Regions from separate parts of the Variovorax xiamenensis genome, predicted to be linked through region 1. Evidence: riboswitches for the same ligand, from Rfam matches in the RefSeq annotation. Region 1 holds a riboswitch; the other holds the start of a gene.
What was found. A riboswitch is a leader RNA that binds a small molecule or an ion and turns the genes downstream of it on or off. The one in region 1 is predicted to bind glycine.
Positions count from the first base shown of each region.

Region 2: it holds a riboswitch for glycine, as region 1 does, so the genes downstream of both, SFB74_RS04475 (D-amino acid dehydrogenase) here and gcvT (glycine cleavage system aminomethyltransferase GcvT) in region 1, are expected to answer to the same signal.

Region 1 is NZ_CP139038.1:4,414,046-4,422,869, reverse strand. Features, by position in the region: gene SFB74_RS20180 (hypothetical protein) at 52-306, shown strand; gene gcvP (aminomethyl-transferring glycine dehydrogenase) at 326-3,238, opposite strand; gene gcvH (glycine cleavage system protein GcvH) at 3,293-3,664, opposite strand; gene gcvT (glycine cleavage system aminomethyltransferase GcvT) at 3,737-4,831, opposite strand; glycine riboswitch at 4,961-5,074, opposite strand; glycine riboswitch at 5,087-5,179, opposite strand; gene SFB74_RS20160 (YkvA family protein) at 5,226-5,606, opposite strand; gene SFB74_RS20155 (hypothetical protein) at 5,685-6,245, opposite strand; gene SFB74_RS20150 (L,D-transpeptidase Cds6 family protein) at 6,348-6,809, opposite strand; gene SFB74_RS20145 (MFS transporter) at 6,891-8,081, opposite strand; gene SFB74_RS20140 (AraC family transcriptional regulator) at 8,180-8,824, shown strand, end outside.
Region 2 is NZ_CP139038.1:1,047,733-1,056,556, forward strand. Features, by position in the region: gene SFB74_RS04450 (LysE family translocator) at 1-20, opposite strand, end outside; gene SFB74_RS04455 (PLP-dependent aminotransferase family protein) at 143-1,588, shown strand; gene SFB74_RS04460 (PhaM family polyhydroxyalkanoate granule multifunctional regulatory protein) at 1,719-2,471, shown strand; gene SFB74_RS04465 (FIST signal transduction protein) at 2,518-3,798, shown strand; gene SFB74_RS04470 (RtcB family protein) at 4,004-5,410, shown strand; gene SFB74_RS04475 (D-amino acid dehydrogenase) at 5,430-6,737, opposite strand; glycine riboswitch at 6,832-6,937, opposite strand; glycine riboswitch at 6,941-7,038, opposite strand; gene rfbB (dTDP-glucose 4,6-dehydratase) at 7,155-8,231, shown strand; gene rfbD (dTDP-4-dehydrorhamnose reductase) at 8,228-8,824, shown strand, end outside.

The DNA.
Region 1 (8,824 bases):
TGGATGTCGCCGAGGCTTGGTCTCCAAGATCAAGATCTCGAGGACAAGCGTATGAACCTGATGAGCGTCGACCTCTACCAGAGTGCCACCGATTCGGAGAAATTCCTCGCGCTTCCGGCCGGCACCGATCCCGCCGAACTCATGGGTCCGATGACCTTCGACCAGGACTATGCGCAGCTCCGGCGATACCGCGAGGCTTTCCAGTTCGATCCGTCCGAGGCCTATGCGGGCGTCAACGCCGCGAAGATCGCGGCGGACATCCTGACGGTGAAGTGGGCGACCTATCGCCGCGAGTCTTCGTCGTAGAAGGACGCGGCCCGATCGCTCAGGCCTCTTCGGCTTCCTCGCTGTACTCGCTCACCGGCACGCAGCTGCAGAACAGGTTGCGGTCGCCGTAGACGTTGTCGACGCGGCCGACGGGCGGCCAGTACTTGGCGTTCTTGAGCGCGGCCAGCGGGAACGCGCCGAGTTCGCGCGAGTACGGGTGGCTCCACTCGCTGCCCAGCAGGCTCGCGGCGGTGTGCGGCGCGTGCTTGAGCGGGTTGTCTTCCTTCGGCCAGACGCCTTCCTCGATGCGGCGGATCTCGCCGCGGATGGCGATCATCGCGTCGATGAAGCGGTCGAGCTCGGCCAGCGGCTCGCTCTCGGTGGGCTCCACCATCAGCGTGCCGGGCACGGGGAAGCTCAGCGTGGGCGCGTGGAAGCCGTAGTCGATCAGGCGCTTGGCCACGTCTTCCGCGGTGACGCCGCTGGTGTCCTTGAGCGGGCGCAGGTCGAGGATGCACTCGTGCGCGACGTGCCCGTTGGGGCTCGCGTACAGCGTGGGGTAGTGGTCCTTCAGGCGCGCGCTGATGTAGTTGGCGCTGAGGATGGCCGTCTCGGTCGCGGCCTGCAGGCCCTTGGCGCCCATCATGCGACAGTACATCCAGCTGATCGGCAGCACGGCTGCGTTGCCCAGCGGCGCGGCCGACACGGCGCCCACGCCATTCGACGACACGCCCGCCGTGGCATGGCCCGGCAGGTAGGGCACGAGGTCTTCCACCACGCAGACGGGGCCCACGCCGGGGCCGCCGCCGCCGTGCGGAATGCAGAAGGTCTTGTGCAGGTTCAGGTGGCTCACGTCGCCGCCGAACTCGCCCGGCGCGGCCACGCCGACCAGCGCGTTCATGTTGGCGCCGTCGACATACACACGGCCGCCGTGCTCGTGCACCAGTTCGCACAGCTCCTTCACGCGGGTCTCGAACACGCCGTGCGTGCTGGGGTAGGTGATCATCACGGCGGCCAGGTTGGCGCTGTGCTTCTCGCAGGCGCGCTTCAGGTCGTCCATGTCGACGTTGCCCTGCGCGTCGCAGGCCGTCACCACCACCTGCAGGCCCACCATCTGCGCGCTGGCCGGGTTGGTGCCGTGTGCCGAGGAAGGAATCAGGCAGATGTTGCGGTGGCCCTGGCCCTTGGCCTCATGGAAGGACTTGATGGCCAGCAGGCCCGCGTACTCGCCCTGCGAGCCCGCGTTGGGCTGCAGGCTGATGCCCGCATAGCCGGTGGCTTCGCACAGCCAGGCGCGCAGTTGGGCATCGAGCTGGGCGTAGCCCTGCAGCTGGTCGGCCGGCGCGAAGGGGTGGATGTCGGCGAACTCGGGCCAGGTGATGGGGATCATCTCGCTGGTCGCGTTGAGCTTCATGGTGCAGCTGCCCAGCGGGATCATGCTGCGGTCGAGCGCGAGGTCCTTGTCCGACAGGCTGCGGATGTAGCGCAGCATCGCCGTCTCGCTCTTGTGGGTGTTGAACACCGGGTGCGTGAGGAATGCGCTGGTGCGGCGCAGTTCCTCGGGAATCAGAGGCACGGTGCTGCCCGAGAGATCGTCGAAGCGCGGCGCCTGCTTGCCGGCGGGCGCGAACAGGCCCCACAGCGTTTCGACGTCGGCGCGCGTGCTGGTCTCGTCCAGCGAGATGCCCAGGTGCTGCTGCAGGCGCTGGCGCAGGTTGACTCCGGCGGCCTGCGCGCGCTCGATGATCGACTGCGTGTCTTCCGCGGTGCGAATGGTCAGCGAGTCGAAGGCGGTGGCGTTCACCGGCTCGCGGCCCATCAGCGACAGGCCCTTGGCGAGCACCGCGGTGAGCGCGGCCACCCGCTGTGCGATGCGCGTGAGGCCATCGGGACCGTGGTACACGGCGTACATGCTGGCCACCACGGCCGGCAGAACCTGCGCGGTACAGATGTTGGAAGTGGCCTTCTCGCGGCGGATGTGCTGCTCGCGCGTCTGCAGCGCGAGGCGGTAGGCGGGCTGGCCGTGCGTGTCGACGCTCACGCCCACCAGGCGGCCCGGCAGCGATCGCTTGAACTCGTCGCGGCAGGCCAGGTAGGCGGCGTGCGGGCCGCCGTTGCAAAGCGGCATGCCGAAGCGCTGCGTGGTGCCGCAGACGATGTCGGCACCCCATTCGCCCGGAGGCGCAAGCAGCGTCAGCGCCAGCAGGTCGGCCGCGACGATGAATGCCGCGTCGCACTGGTGCGCATGGCCCGCGAGCGGGCGCAGGTCGTGCACGTGGCCGGTGGTGGCGGGGTACTGCGCGAGCACGCCGAAGAAGGCGCCGCTCACCATCAGGTGCGGCAGCGTTTCCGACACGGTGCTCACCTTGACCTCGATGCCCAGCGGGGCGGCGCGGGTCTTGATGACCTCGATGGTCTGCGGATGGCAGTCGCCCGAGACCAGGAACACATTGCTCTTGCTCTTCACGCTGCGCTTGGCGAGCGTCATGGCCTCGGCCGCGGCCGTGGCTTCGTCGAGCATCGACGCGTTGGCGATGGCCATGCCCGTGAGGTCGCACACCATCGTCTGGAAGTTGAGCAGGGCTTCCATGCGGCCCTGCGAGATCTCGGCCTGGTAGGGCGTGTAGGCGGTGTACCAGGCGGGGTTCTCGAGGATGTTGCGCAGGATCACGCCCGGCGTGTGGTTGCCGTAGTAGCCCTGGCCGATGAAGTTGCGGAACACCTTGTTCTTCGACGCTATCGCCTTCAGCTCGGCCAGCGCGTCGGCTTCGGTCACCGGCGCGGGCAGGCGCATCGGCTTCGCTCGGCGGATGGCCGCCGGCACGATGCCGTCGATGAGCTCGGCGCGCGTCTCCGAGCCGATCGCCGGCAGCATGCGCGCCTCGTCCGCCGCATCGATGCCGATGTGGCGGGCGAGGAATTCTTCGGCGTTCTCTAGTTCTTGCAAAGAAGGAAGGGCGGGCGTCGGCATGGCGGTGAAGGCTCGGAGGGAAAAGACAAAGGTGCTGATGAAAGGCTCAGCGGATCAGGATTCGGCGGCGAACTTGTCGTAGGAGGCCGCGTCCAGCAGGGCGTCGAGCTGCGCGGGGTCGCTCAGCTTGACCTTGAAGAACCAGCCGGCGGCCAGCGGGTCGCTGTTGGCCAGCGACGGATCGGCGCGCAGGGCTTCGTTCACTTCGGTGATCTCGCCCGACACGGGCATGAACACGTCGGCCGCGGCCTTGACCGATTCGACGACGCCGGCGACTTCACCCTGCGCGAAGGTCTTGCCGACTTCGGGCAGGTCGACGAACACCACGTCGCCCAGCGCGTCCTGCGCGTGCACGGTGATGCCGACGGTGGCTGCGTCGCCTTCGGCCGACACCCATTCGTGGTCCTTGGTGTACTTGATGCTCATGGTGGAAAAACTCCTCGTGGAAAAAATGGATCGGGGTGCAGAGCCTAGCCGGTCTGTCTGACTCGGATGAGGTCAGCCGCGGTAGTAGCGGGTGGGCACGAACGGCATGGTCGAGACCTCCATCGGCACCGGCTTGCCGCGCACGATGGCCTGCACGCGCGTGCCGGGCTCGGCGAAGGCGGTGGCCACGTAGCCCATGGCGATGCAGCGGTCGGCCGTGGGGCCGAGCAGGCCACTGGTGACGGCGCCGATGTCGTGGCCCTCGAAGGACTGCAGCACCGTGCCGTCGCGCACCGGAACGCGCTCGAGGGCGACGAGGCCCACGCGCTTGCGCTTCAGCGTGTCGTGGTCGGTGTGGCCGGCGGCTCCTGCAGTGGAGGCGGCGAGCTGCGCGAGGATCTTCGCGGCGCCCGGGAAGCCGCCTTCGCGTGCCCCGCCCGCGCGGCGTACCTTCTGCATCGCCCAGTTGAGCGAGGCTTCGACCGGCGTGGTGGTGGTGTCGATGTCGTTGCCGTAGAGGCACAGGCCTGCTTCGAGCCGCAGCGAGTTGCGCGCGCCCAGGCCGATGGGCTTGACCTCGGGCTGGGCCAGCAGCAAGCGGGCGAGGCGCTCGGCGTCGGATGCGGCCACCGAGATCTCGAAGCCGTCCTCGCCGGTGTAGCCGCTGCGGGTGACGAAGGCCGGAATGCCGCCGATCTGCACCGCGCCGCCCGTCATGAAGACGAAGCGCTCGACGCCGGGCGACAGCCGTGCCAGCGTGGCGGCGGCCTGCGGGCCCTGCAGGGCGAGCAGGGCGTGGTCGGGCAGGGGGCGAACTTCGCAGCGCGAGCCGATCTTCTGCTGGATGTGGGCGATGTCGGCCACCTTGCAGGCCCCGTTGACGATCACGAAGATCGAGCCGTTGCCCTCGTTGAAGAACATCAGGTCGTCGAGGATGCCGCCCTCGTCATCCAGCAGCAGTCCGTAGCGCTGCTTGCCGGCGGGCAGGTCGATCACGTCGACGGGCATCAGGGTCTCGAAGGCGGCCGCGGCGTCGGGCCCGACCAGGCGCAGCTGGCCCATGTGGGAAATGTCGAACAGGCCGGCCGCGTCGCGCGTGTGCTTGTGCTCGGCCATCAGGCCGGCGGGGTACTGGACCGGCATCGAATAGCCGGCGAAGGGCACCATGCGGGCGCCCAGTTCCAGGTGGAGGTCGTACAGCGGCGTCTTGAGAAGCGGGGCGTCGGGAGTAGCGGAGGAAGAAGCGGCCACGGGGCACTCCAAAGGGGCAGTCGAAATCCATGACGCAAGCCATGGGCCACCCCTGCTGTCCGCTTTACCTGAGAGATTCGCCCCACGATCGGGGTTTGCTCCTTCGGTGGGCCGCTGCTTCTGCTTCAGATGCGGCGGCCTCTCTCCAGCAAGGAAACGCCGGTTTTCACCGGCGCCTCGTCAGTCCTTTTGCCTGAGCGTTCGGGGGAAACCCCTGCGCCTTCGGCGGCCCCGGCATGCGGGGCTCTCTCCTGACCCCGGGAAGTGTAGTGGATCGCGCGGGCCGGCCGGCGGATTTGCCCTTGCGTACTCAGCGCGCCCACAGGTACCAGGCCCCGGCGCCGGCCGCGATCCACACGGCCACGACCAGCGCGACACCCCATCGGCTGGTCGGCCTGGAGCCCGAACTCCGCATCCAGGCGTCGGCCTGCTCGCGGCATTCGGCGAGCACGGAAGTCGGAATCAGCCGGATCGTGAGCCAGATCAGCCCCGGCAGCAGCAGCACGTCGTCGACGTAGCCCAGCACCGGAACGAAGTCGGGAATCAGGTCGATCGGGCTGAGCGCATAGGCCACCACGAAGACGCCCAGCGCCTTGGCATACCAGGGCGTGGAGGCGTGCCGGCATGCGAACCAGAGCGTGACGCCGTCGCGCTTGAGGCGCCTGGCCCAGCCGCGAAGGCGTGCGGACAACGAAGTGGGGGCGGGAGGAGAGGAGTTCACCCGGCGATGGTGTCACGGGCCGGGCCGGCCGCTGTCTTCACAGGAAGGTCAGTGCATGACCTCGGCCGGCGGCAGCAGCCGGTCGATGCGCTCGCGCAGCGATTCGGCGCGCTCGACGCCGGCGGTCTTCTCGATTTCGGTGAGCATCAACGCGGCGATGGTCAGCATCGCCTCGCGGTCGCGCGCTTCGCGCAGCGCGTCGCGCATCTGCAGCGCGAACTTCGGGTCGCGGCGCACGAACATGCGCTCGCAGATGTCGAACAGGAACATGCGCGTGGTGGCCAGCGAACGCTTGCCGTCGAAGGTGTCGGCCGAGGTGGCCACCTGGATCGGCTCGGCGGCGGGAATGGGCGAGGGCGCGGGCTGCGCGGGAGGGGCCACGGGCGCGGCTGCAGCTGCCGCCGCGGCCTTGGGGCTCTGCAGGTAGCCCTTCTCGATCAGCGCCTGGATGGCCCGCTCGGCTTCATCGCGATTGGCGAAGAGCGGACTGAAGTCGGTCAGGGAGCGCCGGCCGTCGGCCATCAGCAGCAGGGCGCGTTCGCGCTGGGTGAGCGTGCGCTGTCCGCCCTGGAGTTCGTTGCGCGCCTTGTCGGTCTTGGTGGGAAACATGGCAGCCACAGCTTTCGGGAAACGAGGGCTGCAGCATCGTTGCAAGTAGTGACATCTTCGTGAACCGTTTGACTTACAGGGCCATTGGTCCGGGCGCCTGCATCAGCCGCCCGCGCTCTCCTTGCGGATGAGCCAGCGGCCCCCCACGCGCTGCAGCTCCAGCGTCTTGCGGCTCTTCTCGCGCAGCTTGTCGGCGCTGTAGGTCTGCGTGAAGCTCGCGGTGGCTGCCTGCCCCTTGAGGCTGATGACGAGGCTGTCGATTTCCACGCTGATGGATGCCTTCTCGCCGATGCGCGCGCGGCGATCGGCCTCCCACGCCTTGCGGTCCTGGCCGCGCGGCGGCGTGAAGTCGGGCGCGTAGGCGGCGAGGTAGCGCGCCACGTCCCGCGCGGACCACGCCGCGGCCCAGGCGCGCACGGCGGTTTCGACTTCGCGGATGCCGGCTGCGGGATCGGCCGGTGCGGCGACTGAGGCCGCCGGTGTTGCCGTCGCCGTGGGCCCGGCAGCAAAGGCGGCCGGGGCCAGCAGCAAGCCGCCCAGCACGCAGCTCAGGAATCGATTCATGGCGCAGTGTCCCTCCTTCTCAGTTCGCCGGCCCTCCGGCCCCGCGCCCGATTCTGGCAGCGTACATGCGCCGGGCTCTTTTCAGGCGGCGGCTCCTTCGGCCTCGGCAGGCGCGGCCTGCACGGTGCGGTTGCGCAGCCGCAGCGCCAGCACCGCCGCCACGCACAGCACGCAAAGCACCGCCGTCAGCGTGACGCCGAGGCCGCGCGCGTCCGAGAGCATGCCGAAGAGCGGCGACACCAGCCCGCCCACCGACAGCGCCAGCCCCAGCGCGATGCCGCTGGCCGTGGCCGGGTTGCGCGGCAGGTAGTCCTGCGCCAAGGTCACCTGCGCGGCGAAGGGCAGGAACATGCACAGGCCGAAGAGCCCGGTGCATGCCAGCGCCCAGCCGGCGCTCGGCGCGAGCACGATGCCCGCGAGCGACGGCAGCGCGAACAGGTAGCCCGCGCGGATCGTGCCCATGCGCCCGATGCGGTCGCCCAGCCAGCCGCCGAGCAGCGTGCCCACCGCGCCCGCCGCCGTGAATGCGGTGAGTGCCGCCGCGCCCTGGAAGGCCGAGCCGTGCAGGTCGCGCGTGATGCGCAGCGACAGCATCGACATCACCGTGACGTACGGGATCGACCAGCCCACGATGGTCGCCACCAGCAGCCCGAAGGCGCGCCAGTCGTTGAGCGGCTTCATCAGGTGGTCGCCGGCCTTGCGGGCTGCCGCGGCGGCGCTGCCCGAGGCCATGCCGCGACGTGCATTCGCGGCGAACCACACCACGCCCATCGCCAGCGCCGGCACGCCCAGCAGGTAGCTGTGCGACAGGCTCCCGCCGCCGACCACCGTGGCCGCCAGCACCGGCGCGAACGAGGCGCCGATGGTGCCGCCCACCGAGAACACGCTCATCGCCTTCTGCGAGCCGCCGCCGGCCGCGCGCGCCGCCACGGTGGCCGGCGGGTGGTAGGCCGCGATGCCCAGTCCGCACAGCGCCATCGCGATCCAGGTCAGCAGATAGCTCTGGCCCAGGCCCGCCAGCACCACGCCCAGTGCCGCCACCAGGAAGCCCGAGGGCACCAGCCAGCTGCGCGGGTGGCGGTCGGCGTACAGGCCGAACAGCGGCTGCACCACGCTCGACAGGCCGGTGGCCGCCAGCATCAGGCCGCTGACGGCCGTGTAGCTGTAGCCGCGCTCCAGCACCATGAAGGGCAGCAGGGCGGGCACGAGGCCCTGGTAGAGGTCGTTGACGGCATGGGTGCCGGTGAGCAGCCCGAGTCGGCGCTTGTTCATGACGGATGCTTCTTTCGTTTGCAGGAGGAGGTGAAAAAAGCATCGTAGGAAGCCATGAGAAGATGTTCTCGCTACGAATCCTCAAGCGTCGTCGAGAAATGGACAATCAGATCAACCTGCGTCCCGAACAGGGCGAGTCGACCCCGCGCGCCGTCGCGGTGCTGGCGACCGACCCGGCGGGCGACGCCTTCATTCCGCCGCACACTCACCGGCGCGGCCAGCTCATCCACGCGATCTCTGGCGTCATGCTGGTGAGCGCCGCGGCCGGCAGCTGGGTGGTGCCGACCGGGCGCGGCGTGTGGGTGCCCGGCGGCATGGAGCACCAGATCCGCATGGCGGGCGAGGTGCGCATGCGCACCGTGTTCGTCGAGCCCGGCATGCGCGCGGACCTGGGCGGCGAATGCCGCGTCATCCATGTCGGGGCGCTGCTGCGGGAGCTGATCGTCGCGGCCGTCTCGCTGCCGCTGGACTACGCGCCGGGTGGTCGCGACGAGCGGGTGATGGAGTTGATCCTCGACGAGATAGAAGCCGCGCCCGCGCTGTCGCTGCACGTGCCCATGCCGCGCCATGCACGGCTGGCCGCGTTGTGCGAGGAACTGGTGCGCGATCCTTCGCTGCCCGCCACGCTGGACGACTGGGCGCTGCGCCTGCACATGAACACCCGCACACTCGCGCGGCTGTTCCAGCGCGAGACGGGCATGAATTTCGGCGCGTGGTGCCGGCAAGCCCGGCTGTTGCTGAGC
Region 2 (8,824 bases), 3.4 Mb from region 1:
GTGAATTCTTGCCAGTTCATGACACACACTCTAAACTTGAGACCATTACAGTTCCAGTACAGATGATCGAACAATCACCCAATCTGTATTGGTCATCCCTTCGACACAGAAGCCAGGGAAACCGGCACAGCCCGGACGACGCATGCTCACTCGCACTTCCACACAGTCGCTGACGGGGCAGCTCGCCGACCGCCTGGCAGAGCGCATCCGCACGCGGCTGCTGCCGCCGGGCGCGCGCCTGCCCTCGGTACGCGAATGCGCGCGGCAGCAGGGCGTGAGCCCGTACACGGTGGTCGCCGCCTACGACCAGCTGCTGGCGCAGGGGCTGGTCGAAGCCCGGCGCCAGCGCGGCTTCTACGTGCGCGATTCCGCCCCGGCGCAGGACGGCCGCCCGGCCAGCGGCGCCGACGCCAACGGCGTGATGGGCATGCCGGCGGCCATCGCGGTGCAGATGATGGCTTCGCGCGTGCCGGCCGATGCCAGCTCGCTGATCCGCAGCATGTTCCACCGCCCCAGCGACAAGCCGCAGCCGGGCATGGGCGTATTCCCGCCCGACTGGATGGCGTCGACCTTCATGCCCACGGCCGTGCGGCGCGTGACCGGTACAGCCGCGCTGCAGGAGCTGTCGCTCCAGTACGGCGAGCCCGCCGGCGACATGAGCCTGCGGCGCAGCCTGTCGCAGAAGCTGGTGGGCATCAACGTGCCGGCCTCGCCGGACCAGATCGTCACCACCGTGGGCGCCACGCACGCGCTGGACATCGTGAGCCGCACGCTGCTGCGCCCGGGCGATCCGGTGATGGTGGAGGAGCCGGGCTGGGCGCTCGAGTTCGCCCGGCTGGAGGCGCTGGGCATGCGCATCCTGCCCGTGCCGCGCCGCGCCGACGGGCCCGACCTGGAGGTGATGGCGCAGTACTGCAAGCTGCACAGCCCCAAGCTCTTCGTCAGCGTGAGCGTGCTGCACAACCCCACGGGCTACAGCCTCACGCCGGGCAGCGCGCACCGCGTGCTCAAGCTGGCCAACGAGTACGACTTCCACATCGTCGAGGACGACACCTACAGCCACCTCGCGCCCGAGCACGCTACGCGGCTGAGCGCGCTCGACGGGCTGCAGCGCACCATCTACGTCAGCGGCTTCGCGAAGATCCTGGCGCCCAACTGGCGCATCGGTTTCTTCGCCGCGCCGCCCGACCTGAAGGAGCGGCTGCTCGAAACCAAGCTGCTGGCCACGCTGACCTCGCCCACGCTCTTCGAGCGGGCCTTGTCGTGGTGCATCGACCAGGGGCAGCTGCGCCGGCATTCGGAGCGCGTGCGCATCCGGCTCGACGGCGCGCGGGGGCGGGCGGTGAAGCTGGCCATGGCGCACGGCTGCACCTTCGCGTCGGAGCCGGCGGGGCTCTTCGGCTGGGTCGACACCGGCGTGGACACCGACGCGCTCACGCAGCGCATGCTCGACCAGGGCTACCTGCTGGCGCCGGGCTCGCTCTTCCATGCGCGGCGGCCGCCGAGCACGATGATGCGCATCAACTTCGCGACCTCGCAGGACGCGACCTTCTGGAAGGTTTTCAGCAAGGTGCGAAGCGAGCTCTGACCGGCGGCCCGTGTTCCGCGAAGGGCAATCCACATTGGGAAAAGGCGGTACGGGAGGGCCAAACCCCGGAGGCTTGGAGTAAGCTGGCAGCACAAGAAAATCCATACCCAGCACCCAGGAGACCTCCCGCATGAGCAACGCCAGCAAGCCCTTCGACTTCAGCCAGTTCGTTCCCGGATTCGACTTCCTGAAGAACCTCGCCGGTGGCGCGGCATCGGGCAACGGCTCGATCCCGGGCATCGCGAGCTGGGTGGCGCCCACGCTGAGCGTGGAGGAAGTCGACAAGCGCATCCAGGAGCTCAAGACGGTGCAGTACTGGCTCGAACAGAACGGCCATGCGCTCAAGGCCACCATCCAGGCCCTCGAAGTGCAGAAGATGACGCTGTCGACGCTGCGCGGCATGAATGTGCGCATGGAAGACATCGCCAGCGCGTTCACCCGGCAGGCGGCCGCGATGGCGCCCGCACCCGCGGCGGCGGCAGCTCCGGAGCCCGAGCCGGAGGAGATCGAGGACGAGGAAGAAATAGCCGAGGAAGAGATCCAGGAAGCCCCGGCGCCGAAGAAATCGCGCAGCAGGCCGGCTTCCGCCAAGGCGACGAAGGCCGCGGCGGCCGACGGCGCCGGCGTGGTCGACCCCATGCAGTGGTGGGGCTCGCTCACCGAACAGTTCCAGCAGATCGCCAGCACGGCGCTGCAGGACGCGGCCCAGCTGAAGGTGCCGGCCATGGCCCAGCCGCTGGCCGATGCGGTCGGCTCGGTCATCGGCAGCAAGCCGGCGGCGGCCCGCAAGCCCGCTGCAGCCGCGAAGAAGACAGCGGCACCGGCCGCCGCCAAGAAGAAGGCGTCGACCGCCGCGCGCAAGCGAACCTCCGCGCGGCGCTGACGTCATACACACATCATTTCCTGAAGAGAACGGGTTGGCACGCATCATGAAGTTGTTTCCCTCCGGCCATGCCACCCATCCGCAATGGCGAATGGCGGCAGGCCTCGTGCTCGCGCAGTTGCGGGCGCAGATGGCGCTGCCCGACTACGCCTCGTCGCCGACGCTGGGGCTGCTCTACATCACCGACCACTACGCGAACGACGCGCAGGACATCCTCGACCACCTGAGCGCCGAACTGCCGGAAGTGACCGACTGGTCGGGCACCGTCGGCGTCGGCGTGTCGGCCAACAACGCCGAGTACTTCGACGAGCCTGGCATGACCCTCATGCTCTGCGCCCTGCCGAGCGACCAGTACCGCGTTTTCTCCGGCGTCGCGCCGCTGGGCAATTCGGAAATGAGCGGTTTCGAGGCGCACACGGCGCTGGTGCATGCCGACCCCGCCACGCCCGACCTGGCCGAGCTGATCGGCGAGATGGCGGGGCGCACCGACACTGGCTACCTGTTCGGCGGCCTGTCTTCAGGGCGCGGCGGCTCGCTGCAGTTCGCCATCGGCGGCAACGGCAACATCCGCGGACATGGCGCCGCGGGCGGGGTGTTTTCGGGCGGGCTCTCGGGCGTGGTGTTCGGCGAGGGCGTGCGGCTGGTGTCGCGCGTCACCCAGGGCTGCCAGCCGCTGCGCTCGGGCGCGGTGCGCGAGCGCGAGATCACCGAGGCCGACGGCAACCTGCTGCTGAAGCTCGACGGCGAGCCGGCGCTCGACGTGCTGCTGGCCGACCTGCAGGTGTCGCTCGAACGCCCGCAGGAGGCCATCGACGCCGTGCGCAACACCCTGGTCGGCCTGGCCGACGCAGGCGCCGACGGCATCCGCCGCACCGGCGACCTGGGCGCCGACGTGCTCGTGCGTCACATCATCGGACTCGACCCCACGCGGCGCGGCATCGCCATTGCCGACACGGCCGAAGCCGGCATGCGGCTGACCTTCTGCCGCCGAAACGCCCAGGCGGCGCGCGCCGACCTGATGCGCATCTGCGCGGAAATTCGCGAGGAACTGGAGCCTGAGGAGCAGACGCTGGCCACCGCCCGCGCCGTGGCGGCGGGCGAGGCCGAAGCGGCGCCGCATCCGGCAAGGCGCATCGCGGGGGCTGTGTACGTGAGCTGCTCCGGCCGCGGCGGGCCGCACTTCGGCGCACCGGGGGCGGAATTGCAGATCGTGCGGCACGCGCTGGGCGATGTGCCTCTGGTCGGCTTCTTCGCCGCGGGCGAGATCGCCCGGCACCATCTGTATGGGTATACCGGGGTGTTGACGGTTTTCACCGCCAACGACTGATTCCAGACTCGACGCGAAAAAGCGACGGGTGGGTTTCCGGCGGAAACATGCATCGCTAGAATCCGCCCGCTTTCTTGAATCTCTGCTGCTGCAAGAAAGAGCCAACCGCGCATCGTCAGTGATGCGCGGGCGATCTCTTTCGCCTCTCCACGCAAAGTGCGACGAGGCAGGAAACCGACACGGTTTCCCCAATGGAACAGCAGCCATGAGCGACCTTCGTTTCTCCAGACTTCAGCGCGCCTTTTCGCGCGCTGGCATTGCCGTCGACTACTGCGACGGCGTTTATCACCTCCGCCATGAGGCCTCGCAGGCCACGGTGCTCCTGCCGCCCAGTCTTCCGCTGGAAGAAAAGGCGGTGAATCAGTTGCTGGCTTTTGCCAGCGTGCGCTCGCCCGACGGCGAGCGGGGCGTGTGCAAGGCCTGTGCGACACCCGACTTCCATCCGGGTTCTGTCGCACCTGTCGGCAGCGTTGTCGCGACCGATGCCGACTTTGTCATTCCTGCAGCGGTGGGTACCGACATCAACTGCGGCATGCGGCTGCTGACCACCGGGCTCACGCTCGACCAGGTGGCGCCGCACAAGACGCGGCTGGTCGAGAGGCTCACGCGCAGCCTGCTCGACAGCGGGCGCGACGTGCCGGTGCACACGGCGGCATTCAGGGCGCTGTTCGATGTGGGGCCGTCGGCATTCCTCGAAGCGGTACAGGACGGCGGGCTATGGTCGGCGTGCGACCGCGACCGGATGCAGGCCGAACTCGATGCCTGCATCGGCCTGGCGACGTTCGGCGGCAGCGCGCGGCATGCGCCCGAGGCCTACACCGGCGTCCGCCATGAGGTGTTTCGTGACCCCTGCCTCGGCACGCCGGGCAGCGGCAATCACTTCGTGGAACTGCAAGTTGTCGACCATGTGATGGACCGTCACGAGGCCTATCGCGCCGGCCTGAAGGCAGGGGACGTGGTCGTGATGATCCACAGCGGCTCGCGCGACATCGGGTTCCATGTGGGCGGCCGCTGGATGGACCGTGCCCGCAGCGAATGGCCCAAGGGCCTGCGTCATCCGAGAAGCGGCCTGTATGGCCTGACGGGACCGCTGGCCGACGAATATCTGGAGGCCATGGGCGTGGCGGCGCGCTACGCATGGGCAAACCGGGTCGTCCTGGCCGAACTGGTACGCAAGGATTTCGCGGATTTGCTGGGTGCCACGTCGTCGAGACTAGTCGTGGACGTGCCGCACAACGTCGTGCTGCGGGAACATGGCATGAACATCCACCGGAAGGGAGCGACGCCGGCGAATGCGGGCGATCTGGCGCTGATTCCCGGCTCGATGGGCGACTACTCTTATCTGGTGGCCGGACTGGGGCACGAAGACTGGCTCTGGTCGTGCAGCCATGGCGCTGGCCGGCGGATGCGCCGGCAGCAGGTACGCGCGATGCGGCCGGCGCCCGTCGACGTGCAGGCAAGCTGGCAGTGCGTGACCTTGCGGGAGGAGCGCCGGATCGAGGAAGCGCCGCAGGCCTACAAGCCCATCGGCGAGGTGATCGACGCGCAGGAGCGTGCGGGCCTGATCCACTGTGCGGTGCGGCTCAGGCCCTGGATCACGTTCAAGGCGTGATCCGGGGTTTGCCGGTTCGTCAGCCCAGTGCGGGTTGGGGGATGCGCGGCTTGGGGGCCGGCATCCCCGTGAACGCGAAATCGACCTCCGGCTCCAGCCCGCTCACGATCCGCGCGATCGACTTGCCCGAGCCGCAGGCGTGCGTCCAGCCCAGGGTGCCGTGGCCGGTGTTGAGGAACAGGTTCGGCAGCTTCGTCTTGCCGATCAGCGGGACGTTGCTCGGCGTGGCGGGGCGCAGGCCGGTCCAGAACTGGGCCTGGGTGGTGTCGCCGGCGCCGGGAAAAAGCTCTTCGACGCGACGCACGATGGCTTCGCAGCGCACGCGGTTCAGGTCGCGGTCGTAGCCGTTGAGTTCGGCCGTGCCGGCGATGCGCAGCCGGTCGCCCGACGCCGAGGTGTAGCGCGAGAACACGAGCTTGAATTCGTCATCCGTCAGCGAGACCTGGTGGGCCTTCGAGGCGTCCTTGACGGGCAGCGTCACCGAGTAGCCCTTGGCCGGGTAGATCGGCAGGCGGATGCCCAGCGGCGCGGCGTACAGCGGGCTGAGCGAGCCCATGGCCAGCACGAAGGCGTCGCCGCGGATGCGTTGGAAGCGGCCTTCGCTGTCGGTGGCCTCGACGTGGTCGATGCTGCCGGCGGCCTCGCGCAGCGCGGTCACGGTGTGGCTCATCAGGAACTTCACGCCCGCGGCTGCGGCCAGGCCCACGAGCTCGCGGGCGAAGCGGTTGGCGTCGCCGGATTCATCCTCGGCCGTGTAGGTGGCGCCGGCCAGCTTCGGACGGATGTGGGCGAGGGCGGGCTCGATCTTCACGGCCTCGTCGGCCGAGATGACCTGGCGCTCGCAGCCCAGGGCGCGCATCTGCTCGGCGGGCTCGAGGGCGCCGTCGAACTCCTTCTGCGTCGTGTAGAAGTGCAGGATGCCCTGTGTGCGCTGGTCGTAGCTGAGACCGGTGTCGCGGCGCAACTGTTGCAACATCGAGCGGCTGTATGTGCCGAGACGAACGATCTGTTCGATGTTGTGGCGGGTGCGCGCCGGGGTGCATTCGCGCAGGAACTGCAGGCCCCAGAGCCACTGGCGCATGTCGGCGCGCATGCGGAAGAGCAGCGGGGCGTCTTCCTTGCCGAGCCATTGCAGCACCTTCAGGGGGGCGCTGGGGTTGGCCCAGGGTTCGGCGTGGCTGACGGAGATCTGCCCGCCGTTGGCGAAGCTGGTTTCTGCGGCCGGGGTCGCCTGCCGGTCGATCACGGTCACTTCGTGGCCGAGTTGCTGGAGGTAGTAAGCCGAGGTCACGCCGAGCAGGCCGGCGCCGAGAACGATCACGCGCATTTCAAGTACCTTTTGAGGATGCAGCGCTTGAACGGCGGGTGTTGTTTGCTATCGAATGAATAGCGAAAGCAACTGGACGACCGCAGTCCAAGTTGCCGCTCCCCCTGTCCTCGGTACCTGAGAGATTCACCCGCTGCGCCCGCAGAGGGTTTGCTCCTTCGGTGCGCCACGTGGCGTGGCGGCTCTCCAGACGGCGTTTCAGTTGGTGCAGTACAGGCCCGTGAGGACCGACCTGAGCGTTTATGGGAGTTTGCGCCTTCGGTAGGGCCACCGGGGTGGCCCGCTCTCCTGCAGTGGGGGGATTGTAGGTGGGGCTCGCGCGGGCGCCAACCTTTGATTTTTCTCCTTTTGCCCGATGGGATAATCGCCTGTTGATTTGCCGCAGGGCGATCGTTCCACACAACAGCAGGGGACTTCATGATCCTGGTTACCGGCGGTGCCGGCTTCATCGGCGCCAATTTCGTACTCGACTGGATCGCGAACAGCGACGAGCCCGTCATCAACCTCGACAAGCTGACCTACGCGGGCAACCTCGAGACGCTCGCGTCGCTCAAGGGCAACCCGAAGCACATCTTCGTTCAGGGCGACATCGGCGACAGCGCCCTCATCGACCGCCTGCTGGCCGAGCACAAGCCGCGCGCCGTCGTGAACTTCGCCGCCGAGTCGCATGTCGACCGCTCGATCCACGGCCCCGAAGACTTCGTGCAGACCAACGTGCTCGGCACCTTCCGCCTGCTCGAGTCGGTGCGTGGCTTCTGGAGCGCGCTGCCGGCCGATCAGAAGTCGGCCTTCCGCTTCCTGCACGTGTCGACCGACGAGGTCTACGGCTCGCTCTCCAAGACCGACCCGGCCTTCACCGAAGAGAACAAGTACGAGCCGAACAGCCCCTACTCGGCCAGCAAGGCGGCCAGCGACCACCTCGTGCGCGCCTGGCACCACACCTACGGCCTGCCGGTGCTGACCACCAACTGCTCGAACAACTACGGCCCGTTCCACTTCCCCGAGAAGTTGATCCCCCTGATGATCGTCAACGCGCTGGCCGGCAAGAGCCTGCCCGTGTATGGCGACGGCATGCAGGTGCGTGACTGGCTCTACGTGAAGGACCACTGCAGCGCCATCCGCCGAGTGCTCGAAGCCGGCAAGCTCGGCGAGACCTACAACGTGGGCGGCTGGAACGAGAAGCCCAACATCGAGATCGTCAATACCGTGTGCGCGCTGCTCGACGAACTGCGCCCCCGTGCCGACGGCAAGCCCTACAAGGAACAGGTCACCTACGTCACGGACCGTCCCGGCCATGATCGCCGCTACGCCATCGACGCGCGCAAGCTCGAAGCCGAACTCGGCTGGAAGCCCGCCGAAACCTTCGACACCGGCATCCGCAAGACCGTGGAGTGGTACCTCGCGAACAGCGAGTGGGTGCGCAACGTTCAAAGCGGCGCCTACCGCGAATGGGTCGAGAAGCAGTACGACAACAACGCGAAGGCCGCGGCATGAAGCTGCTGCTGCTGGGCAAGGGCGGACAGGTCGGCTGGGAACTGCAGCGCAGCCTGGCGCCGCTTGGTGAACTGGTCGCGCTCGATTTCGACAGCACCGACCTCCACGCCGACTTCAGCCGTCCGGAGGAGCTGGCCGACACGGTGCTGAAGGTCCGCCCCGACGTGATCGTCAATGCGGCAGCGCACACCGCCGTCGACAAGGCCGAGAGCGAGCCCGAGTTCGCGCGCAAGCTCAACGCCACGTCGCCCGGTGTGGTGGCCGAGGCGGCGCAGAAGATCGGCGCGCTGATGGTGCACTACTCGACCGACTACGTTTTCGACGGCAGCGGTACGAAGCCCTGGAAGGAAGACGATGCGACTGGTCCGCTCAGCGTGTACGGGCAGACCAAGCTCGAAGGCGAGCAACTGGTGGCGCGGAACTGTGCGAAGCATCTGATCTTTCGCACGAGCTGGGTATATGCGGCGCGCGGGGGCAACTTCGCCAAGACGATGCTGCGGCTGGCGAAGGAGCGCGACAAGCTGACGGTCATCGACGACCAGTTCGGTGCACCGACCGGCGCGGAACTACTGGCTGACGTGACGGCGCATGCC